Regions from separate parts of the Streptomyces sp. NPDC050732 genome, predicted to be linked through region 2. Evidence: predicted binding sites of a transcription regulator. Region 2 holds the regulator's gene; each other region holds the start of a gene.
What was found. The regulator HrcA, encoded in region 2, represses chaperone genes, less so after heat shock. The targets are predictions, from matches to a motif close to TTNGCACTCNGNNNNNCNGAGTGCNAA.
Positions count from the first base shown of each region.

Region 1 (3,274 bases), on a different contig from region 2:
CGACCGCGGGTCGTGGTCCGTCCTCGCGCAGTTCCCCGCGCCCCTGGAGGGGCGCGCCACCTGATCGCCCCCTGAATCACCGAGGTGAACTCCATGAGCGTCAACGTCCGTATCCCCACCATTCTGCGCACCTACACCGGCGGCAAGGCCGAGGTCGCCGCCGAGGGGGCGAACCTGGGTGAGGTCATCGCCGACCTGGAGAAGAACCACACCGGGATCGCCGCCCGCGTCCTGGACGACCAGGGCAAGCTGCGCCGCTTCGTCAACGTGTACGTGAACGACGACGACGTCCGCTTCGAGCAGGGCCTGGAGACGGCCACGCCGGACGGCGCGGGCGTCTCGATCATTCCCGCCGTCGCCGGCGGCTGAACTTTCCGCAAGCACCCTGCGTCATTCGAATTGCCCCCTCCGCGAGAGAAACGGAGGGGGCAATTCAGCTTGGTTGAGCGCGGTACAGTTGGGAAGCGTGCTTCGCCGTGAGTGCCGAGTGCATATACGAAGTCGGCCCGGAGCCGACAAGAAGTAGCCAAAGCGCACTGCCCATTCGAGCCTTATGTGCCTTTTGCCTGGCCCGACTTGCCCTGAATTCCGGTGAATTCTCCGCATATTACCGATCGGGCGCGCCCAGAATTCTCGTCCGATTGACCTGTTGCAGACGGCAGTTGGACAGATACATTCAGCGGCGGTCGACGCGTTCCGGCGCACACCCCCAACCAGTGGGGGGTGAGGTCTGACCCGGGTCCGCGAAGTGCGGTCCTGTGCAAGGGCCAGTAATAGGGGAGTTAGGCATGGCTCAGGGCACCGTCAAGTGGTTCAACGCGGAGAAGGGGTACGGCTTCATCGCGGTCGACGGTGGTGCGGATGTTTTCGTCCACTACAGCGCGATCCAGATGGACGGCTACCGCACCCTTGAAGAAGGTCAGCGAGTCGAGTTCGAGATCTCGCAGGGCCAGAAGGGTCCGCAGGCGGACATGGTCAAGCTCGCCGTCTAGCTCGGCGCGATCGACCACCGAAGCAAGCATCGCGAGGGGCTCGTATCCCACCTGGGGTACGGGCCCCTCGTGTGCGTCCGCGCCTGCGTCCGTGCTCCCGCGCGCGGGGTGGATCTGGCGGGAGCACCTTGCACTCGTGGGGGTCGAGTGCTAATCATTGGGCTTAGCACTCTCCCAGTGAGAGTGACAGAACTTGGATCGGGTCGGTGAGGTCCGCAGGCCGCGTGGGGCAAGGAACCACACGGCAAGCAGTCCGTCCGTCGCGGGCACCAGCACGGTCCGTTTGCTTGCTTTTCCACCCCGTCCGGGAGGACCACTTCACATGGCCAAGATCATCGCGTTCGACGAGGAGGCACGGCGCGGCCTCGAGCGCGGCATGAACCAGCTCGCCGACGCCGTCAAGGTGACCCTGGGCCCCAAGGGTCGCAACGTCGTCCTCGAGAAGAAGTGGGGCGCCCCCACGATCACCAACGATGGTGTTTCCATCGCCAAGGAGATCGAGCTCGAGGACCCGTACGAGAAGATCGGCGCCGAGCTGGTCAAGGAGGTCGCGAAGAAGACGGACGACGTCGCCGGTGACGGCACGACGACCGCGACCGTCCTGGCCCAGGCCCTGGTGCGCGAGGGTCTGCGCAACGTGGCCGCCGGCGCCAACCCGATGGCTCTGAAGCGCGGCATCGAGAAGGCCGTCGAGGCGGTCTCCGGCGCCCTCCTTGAGCAGGCGAAGGATGTCGAGACCAAGGAGCAGATCGCTTCGACGGCCTCCATCTCCGCCGCCGACACCCAGATCGGCGAGCTCATCGCCGAGGCCATGGACAAGGTCGGCAAGGAAGGCGTCATCACCGTCGAGGAGTCCCAGACCTTCGGTCTGGAGCTGGAGCTCACCGAGGGTATGCGCTTCGACAAGGGCTACATCTCGGCGTACTTCGCCACCGACATGGAGCGTATGGAGGCGTCGCTCGACGACCCGTACATCCTGATCGTCAACTCCAAGATCTCCAACGTGAAGGACCTCCTTCCGCTCCTGGAGAAGGTCATGCAGTCGGGCAAGCCGCTGCTGATCATCGCGGAGGACGTCGAGGGCGAGGCGCTGTCCACGCTCGTCGTCAACAAGATCCGTGGCACCTTCAAGTCCGTCGCCGTCAAGGCCCCGGGCTTCGGTGACCGCCGCAAGGCCATGCTCGGCGACATCGCCATCCTCACCGGTGGCACCGTCATCTCCGAGGAGGTCGGCCTCAAGCTGGAGAACGCCGGTCTCGACCTGCTCGGCCGCGCCCGCAAGGTCGTCATCACCAAGGACGAGACGACCATCGTCGACGGTGCCGGTGACAGCGACCAGGTCCAGGGCCGCGTCAACCAGATCCGCGCCGAGATCGAGAACAGCGACTCGGACTACGACCGCGAGAAGCTCCAGGAGCGCCTGGCGAAGCTCGCGGGCGGCGTGGCCGTCATCAAGGCCGGTGCCGCGACCGAGGTCGAGCTCAAGGAGCGCAAGCACCGCATCGAGGACGCCGTTCGCAACGCGAAGGCGGCCGTCGAGGAGGGCATCGTCGCCGGTGGTGGCGTGGCCCTGCTGCAGGCCTCCCAGGTCTTCGAGAAGCTGGAGCTGGACGGCGACGAGGCCACCGGTGCCGCCGCTGTGAAGCTGGCCCTTGAGGCCCCGCTGAAGCAGATCGCGGTCAACGCCGGCCTTGAGGGCGGTGTCGTCGTCGAGAAGGTGCGCAACCTGACCGTCGGCCACGGCCTGAACGCCGCGACCGGTGAGTACGTCGACATGATCGCCGAGGGCATCCTCGACCCGGCGAAGGTGACGCGCTCTGCCCTGCAGAACGCCGCCTCCATCGCTGCGCTGTTCCTCACCACCGAGGCCGTCATCGCCGACAAGCCGGAGAAGGCGGGCGCTGCCCCGGCCGGCGGCGGCATGCCGGGCGGTGACATGGACTTCTGATCGACCTCTGGTTGATCACTGTCCTCACGTACCGAGGGCGGCACCCCTTCTCAGGAAGAGGTGCCGCCCTCGGGCGTTTCCCGGACTTCCCGGGCTTCCCGGGTTACGGCAGGCGGTCCAGGATCCAGCTGCAGAGTTCCTCGGTCACGAGGGTGTGGCCCTCGTTCCGGGAGGCGCAGAGGAATTCGTCCAGCTCGCTCTCCTCCTCGGCGGCGGCCGTGACCGGCGCGTACAGCTTCTCGTGGGTGTCGATGTCGCGCAGGGCGATCGCGCTGACCGTCGGCACGAAGCAGTGCTCGCGGAAGTCCGCCTCGGAGCCGAGGCCGATCAGCGC
Region 1 covers NZ_JBFAHP010000018.1:1,580-4,853, reverse strand. Annotated here, with positions in the region: gene AB0H82_RS17960 (MoaD/ThiS family protein) at 94-369, shown strand; gene AB0H82_RS17955 (cold-shock protein) at 789-992, shown strand; gene groL (chaperonin GroEL) at 1,315-2,940, shown strand; gene AB0H82_RS17945 (hypothetical protein) at 3,044-3,274, opposite strand, start outside.
Region 1: groL (chaperonin GroEL) is a predicted target of HrcA. The motif match lies at 1,156-1,182, and genes of this name have one in related genera.

Region 2 (3,274 bases):
TGAGGTCACCGCGGCCGCCACCGCGCAGGTGCGTGATGCCGCGCCCGTGCAGCGGGACGGACTGCCCCGACTGCGTGCCGGGCCGGATGTCGATCTCCTCCAGGCCGTCCAGCGTCTCCAGCGGCACCTTCGTGCCGAGCGACGCCGCGGTCATCGGGATCGTCACCGTGCAGTGCAGGTCGTCGCCGCGCCGCTGGAAGACGGCGTGCGGCAGCTCGTGGATCTCGACGTAGAGGTCGCCGGCGGGGCCGCCACCGGGCCCGACCTCGCCCTCACCGGCAAGCTGGATCCGCGTGCCGTTGTCGACGCCGGCCGGGATCTTGACCGTCAGCGTCCGGCGCGAGCGGATCCGCCCGTCGCCCGCGCACTCCGGGCACGGCGTCGGCACCACGGTGCCGAAGCCCTGGCACTGCGGGCAGGGCCGCGACGTCATGACCTGTCCGAGGAAGGACCGCGTGACCTGCGACACCTCACCGCGACCGCGACACATGTCACAGGTCTGGGCGGACGTCCCGGGCGCGGCACCCTCACCGCTACAGGTCGTACACACCACAGCCGTGTCGACCTGAATGTCCTTGGTGGTCCCGAAAGCGGCCTCTTCGAGGTCGATCTCCAGACGGATCATGGCGTCCTGGCCGCGGCGCGTGCGCGACCGGGGGCCACGCTGCGACGCCGTCCCGAAGAACGCGTCCATGATGTCGGAGAAGTTGCCGAAGCCACCGGCGCCGAAACCGCCCGCGCCTCCGCCGCCGCCCGCCTGGGACAGGGGGTCGCCGCCGAGGTCGTAGACCTGCTTCTTCTGCGGGTCCGACAACACCTCGTACGCGGCGTTGATCTCCTTGAAGCGCTCCTGAGTCTTCGGATCCGGATTCACATCCGGGTGAAGCTCACGCGCCAGCCTCCGGAAGGCCTTCTTGATCTCGTCCTGGGAAGCGTCGCGGCGCACGCCGAGTACGGCGTAGTAGTCCGTGGCCACTTACGACTCCGCCAGGATCTGTCCGACGTAACGTGCCACTGCGCGTACTGCTCCCATCGTTCCCGGATAGTCCATGCGGGTCGGTCCGACCACGCCGAGTTTGGCGACTGCCTCGCTTCCCGAACCGTAGCCGACCGAGACCACGGACGTGGAGCTGAGCCCCTCATGGGCGTTCTCGTGACCGATCCGTACGGCCATGCCCGAATCCTGCACCTCACCAAGCAACTTGAGGAGCACGACCTGCTCCTCAAGGGCTTCGAGAACGGGCCGGATGGTGAGGGGAAAGTCATGTCCGAAGCGGGTGAGATTGGCGGTGCCGCCGATCATCAGCCGTTCTTCGGTCTCCTCCACGAGCGTTTCGAGGAGGGTGGAGAGGACCGTCGCGACCGTGCCGCGGTCCTCGGTCTCGAAAGCCTCGGGCAGGTCCTGCACCAACTGTGGCACATCCGCGAACCGCCGCCCCGCGACCCTGCTGTTCAGCCGGGCCCGCAGATCCGCGAGCGCGCTCTCGCCGAACGGCGCCGGGCAGTCGATCATGCGCTGCTCGACCCGTCCCGTGTCCGTGATCAGTACGAGCATGAGCCGGGCCGGAGCCAGCGAGAGAAGCTCCACGTGCCGCACCGTCGACCTGGTGAGCGACGGGTACTGCACGACGGCGACCTGCCGGGTCAGCTGCGCGAGCAGCCGAACCGTACGCCCCACGACGTCGTCGAGGTCCACGGCACCGTCGAGGAAATTCTGGATGGCGCGACGCTCGGGCGCGGTCATCGGCTTGACGCCGGCGAGCTTGTCGACGAAGAGGCGGTAGCCCTTGTCGGTCGGGATGCGCCCCGCGCTGGTGTGGGGCTGGGCGATGAACCCTTCCTCCTCCAGCGCCGCCATGTCGTTGCGGACGGTGGCCGGGGAGACTCCCAGACGGTGCCGCTCGGTGAGCGCCTTCGAGCCGACGGGCTCCTCCGTCCCCACATAGTCGTGGACGATGGCGCGCAGCACTTCGAGCCTGCGTTCATTGAGCATCGCGCACACCTCCAGCTGTCTTTGTGAGCCCCGCCTGGCACTCACCGCGGGCGAGTGCCAGCCTTTCAAAGGGTCAGTGTACGGCCGTCGGGTACGGCCCCGGCAAGACAGCGGCTGCCGAACACCGCGCGTGCGGATAGCGTCACCGTATGAACGTGACGCCGGCATGGGAAGCGGCGGGCTGGGAGCGGCTCGCACCGCGCGTGGGGCGGCGCCGCCTGCCCGTCTGGGACTGCACGGCGGGGCTGGTCGTCGGGGACGACGCGGCCCTCATGATCGAGGCCGGGGCGAGCCTCGCGGAGGGTGCGGCCCTGCGCACCCAGGCCCGGCAGCTCCTCGGCGGCGGCCGCAGAGTCACCCACCTCGCGCTCACCCACCCGCACTTCGACCACGTCCTCGGCGGGGCCGCCTTCGCGGGTGTGGAGGTGTACGGGGCGGCGGGCATCGACGCGGTCTTCACCAAGGGCCGCGAAGAGCTGCGGGAGGACGCGGTACGCCACGGCCTGGACCCGGACGCGGCGGCGGAGGCGGCCGACCTCCTGGTCCACCCGCACCACCTGGTGTGCGGGGAGTGGACGCTCGACCTGGGCGGCGTCCAGGTGCTGCTCGCGAACATCGGCCCCGGCCACTCGGGCCACGACCTGGCGGTCCTCGTCCCCGGCACCGACGGCGGACCGGAGATCGTCTTCTGCGGCGACCTCGTCGAGGAGTCGGGCGAACCGCAGGCGGGCCCGGACGCGGTGCCGAAGCGGTGGCCGGCGGCGCTGGACCGCCTCCTGGATCTGGGCGGCGAGGACGCGCTGTACGTCCCCGGACACGGCGCGACGGTGAATGCGGCATTTGTCCGAGCCCAACGCGCCACACTGGCGGCCCGTTTCGGCGTGTCGTGACCAAACCCGCCCCCGCTCTTCCTATCGTCACCAGAATGCGCCAGTACTCCGCCGACCTCACGCCCCCTTGGAAGAAGCCGAAGCCCCTACCGGAGGTGGCGGCGGACGCCGGCCTCGTGGTCGAGGAGCTCAGCACCGGTTTCTGCGGGGCGGTGATCCGCTGCGAGAAGACGGCGCAGGGCCCGACGGTGACGCTGGAGGACCGCTTCGGCAAGCACCGCGTGTTCCCGATGGACCCCGGCGGCTTCCTCCTGGAGGGCCGCCCGGTCACCTTGGTCCGCCCCACGCAGCCTGCTCCTCCTGTACGTCCCTCCCGCACCGCCTCCGGTTCGGTGGCCGTCCCCGGGGCGCGGGCCAGGGTCGCCCGCGCGGGACGCATCTACGTGGAGGG
Region 2 covers NZ_JBFAHP010000026.1:46,954-50,227, forward strand. Annotated here, with positions in the region: gene dnaJ (molecular chaperone DnaJ) at 1-976, opposite strand, end outside; gene hrcA (heat-inducible transcriptional repressor HrcA) at 977-1,993, opposite strand; gene AB0H82_RS23445 (MBL fold metallo-hydrolase) at 2,149-2,883, shown strand; gene AB0H82_RS23450 (DUF3097 domain-containing protein) at 2,919-3,274, shown strand, end outside.

Region 3 (3,274 bases), on a different contig from region 2:
CGAGCTTGAGGCCGACCTCCTCGGCGATGACGGTGGCACCGGTGAGGGTGGCCATGTCGCCGAGCATCGCCTTGCGGCGGTCGCCGAAGCCGGGGGCCTTCACCGCGACGGCGTTGAAGGTGCCGCGGATCTTGTTCACGACCAGGGTCGACAGGGCCTCGCCCTCGACGTCCTCGGCGATGATCAGGAGCGGCTTCGAGGAGTTGGCCTGGATGACCTTCTCAAGCAGCGGCAGGAGGTCCTGGATCGACGAGATCTTGCCCTGGTGGATCAGGATGTACGGGTCGTCGAGGACGGCCTCCATACGCTCCTGGTCGGACACCATGTACGGCGACAGGTAGCCCTTGTCGAAGGCCATGCCCTCGGTGAAGTCGAGCTCCAGGCCGAAGGTGTTGGACTCCTCGACGGTGATGACACCGTCCTTGCCGACCTTGTCCATCGCCTCGGCGATGAGCTCGCCGACCTGCGGGTCCTGGGCCGACAGACCGGCGACGGCCGCGATGTCGGCCTTGTCGTCGATCGGACGGGCGGTGGCGAGGAGCTCCTCGGAGACGGCCGCGACGGCGGCGTCGATGCCCTTCTTCAGGGCGGCCGGGGAGGCGCCGGCGGCGACGTTGCGCAGGCCTTCCTTGACCAGGGCCTGGGCGAGCACGGTGGCGGTGGTGGTGCCGTCACCCGCGATGTCGTTGGTCTTGGTCGCCACCTCCTTCACCAGCTGGGCGCCGAGGTTCTCGTACGGGTCGTCGACCTCTACCTCGCGGGCGATGGTCACGCCGTCGTTGGTGATGGTCGGGGCGCCGAACTTCTTGTCGATGACGACGTTGCGGCCGCGGGGGCCGATCGTCACCTTGACCGTGTCGGCAAGCTTGTTGACGCCGCGCTCAAGGGCGCGACGGGCGTCCTCGTCGAACTTCAGGATCTTCGCCATGGGAGCGATTCAGCCCTCTCGAAAACTCGGTTGTAACGAACTACGCCCCTCGCCGCCCGGCAATCAGCGGGGTGACCAGGGGCGCAGCTCAGAAAGCAAATCTGCTGGGTGAATTACTTCTCGACGATCGCGAGCACGTCGCGGGCCGAGAGGACGAGGTACTCGTCACCGTTGTACTTCACCTCGGTGCCGCCGTACTTGCTGTACAGCACGACATCGCCGACCTTCACGTCGAGCGGCAGGCGCTCGCCGTTCTCGAAGCGGCCCGGGCCCACGGCGAGGACGGCGCCCTCCTGGGGCTTCTCCTTCGCGGTGTCCGGAATGACCAGGCCGGAGGCCGTGGTCTGCTCGGCGTCGAGCGGCTGGACCACAATGCGGTCCTCAAGCGGCTTGATGGCAACCTTGGAGCTGGCGGTCGTCACGATCCGGTCTCCCCCTTCGGAGATCTCACGGGGTTAAGAGTCTGAGGTGTGGCGACCAGGTGGATCCGTCGTCGCGGGTGCCGGACCTGCCCGTCGCTGTTGGCACTCTCCAGTGGGGAGTGCCAGAAGCGAGACTAGGACGCGGGTTAGCACTCGGTCAAGCGGAGTGCCAATCGGCTGCGCCGGGCTTCAGCGGAGTGGGGGTTCGGGCACCCCTTCGGGGCAACGGGTTGCGGTTGTCCGGGGTTCCCCCTCGGCGACACGGGGACGCTTCGATTCCTGTGGACCGGCGACGGGGGCTGTGCCCACCCGTTCCTCCCCCAGTGCCTCAAAGGCCTGGGGGGACCCCCAGCGGAACGCCTGCCCACAGCGGTGGGCGTCCGGCCCTCCCGTGGCCGTGGGCTTGCGCGAGGGGAGCTTTTCCGCTGCCTTTCTGCCCAGGCGTTCGATCGGGTCCACCGATTCCGCGCAGCCCGTGAGCAGTGCGGGCGCGAGTGCTCCGCACAGGAGGGCCCCGGCGAGGAGGCGGCGGCGTGCTCGCGCCCGCGGGGTCACAGGTAGTCCTCCAGCCTGGCCACCGCGTACCCCTTGTTGGTGACGGTCTTCATGACCCGGCGGACCATGTCGGGCATGGTGCCCTTCCAGTCCTCACGGCCCCGGAAATGCGTGAGGATGATGTCGCCGGGGTGCAGGTCCTTGTCCCACTCGCGCCACTCCATGTGGTCGGCGAAGGCCTCCGACGCCCAGAGGGGCACCGCCTTGATGCCGCAGGACTTGGCGGCGCGCAGGGTGTCCACGTTGTAGTTGCCGTACGGCGGGCGGAAGAGTTCGGGGCGTTTGCCGTAGCGCTTCCGGATGGTGTCCTGCATGCCGCAGATCTCGCGGCGCTGCTCCTCGTACGAAAGTCCGGGCATGTAGGGGTGGTTGAGGGTGTGGTTGTTCAGGACGACGCCGCGGGACTGCATCTTCTTGAAGTAGGCGTAGTCCTCCTTGACGAGGTAGTCGCTGAGGAACGCGGTGTACGGGATCCGCAGGTCGCTCATCATCCTCAGCAGCGCGGGGTCCTTCTCGGCGCCGTCGTCGATGGTCAGGAAGACGACCTTCTGCTTGGTGGGGATGGTCGTGAAGACCGGCGGCAGGCTCTTCTGCCCCTCGACCTCGAAGCCCTTGCGGGTGGTGATCCGCGGCTTGGTCCTGGGCGGCGCGGGTGCCGGGAGCGGGGTCTTGGCCAGGCCCCAGCGCTTGGCCGCCGCGGCCCGTGCCAACTGGACGGTGGCGAGTTTCCTGGCGTAGGAGTCGAGGGCGCGGGCGGGCGGGGCCTTGAGCGGCTGCTGGCCGTGGGCGGGTCGCACGCCGTCGGAGCCGTCTCCGGAGACGCAGCCCGAGGCGATCGCCGCGACGGACAGGGCGGCCACCAGGGCACGCGCCTGATTCTTCCGTCTTCTGGCGGATTCTTCCTTTTGTCGTACTAGTTGCATGGCGCCGGATCCTCCCAGCTCACGGCCGTAGCGAGGGTTCGACACCGCCACCGGCCGCGCACCATCCACCGACTGGCCCACAATGGGGCGGGTGAACGACCCGAACACGCCGAGCGGCCACGAGACCGACCTCGGCGACCCCCTCGCCGCCTTCGCCGCCCTGCGCACCGATGAGGGCCTGGCCCTGCTCGACGAGGTGCGGGACGTCGAGCCCGCGCAGGAGCTCGCCGCCGCCACCCGGCTGCGCCGCACGCACCCGGCGCCCCTGGTCTCCGCCGCCATCGCGCAGGCACGGCTGCGCCGCCGGGCCGCGGCGAAGTTCGGCGCCGGGGACGCGGCCCGGATGTTCTTCACGCCGAACGGCGTCGAGCAGTCCACGCGCGCCTCCGTCGCCGCCCACCGCGCCACGAGCTTCCGGGCGCTCGGCGTCCGTTCACTCGCCGATC
Region 3 covers NZ_JBFAHP010000020.1:143,853-147,126, reverse strand. Annotated here, with positions in the region: gene groL (chaperonin GroEL) at 1-928, opposite strand, end outside; gene groES (co-chaperone GroES) at 1,042-1,350, opposite strand; gene AB0H82_RS20165 (polysaccharide deacetylase family protein) at 1,902-2,828, opposite strand; gene AB0H82_RS20160 (methyltransferase domain-containing protein) at 2,911-3,274, shown strand, end outside.
Region 3: groES (co-chaperone GroES) is a predicted target of HrcA. The motif match lies at 1,497-1,523, and genes of this name have one in related genera.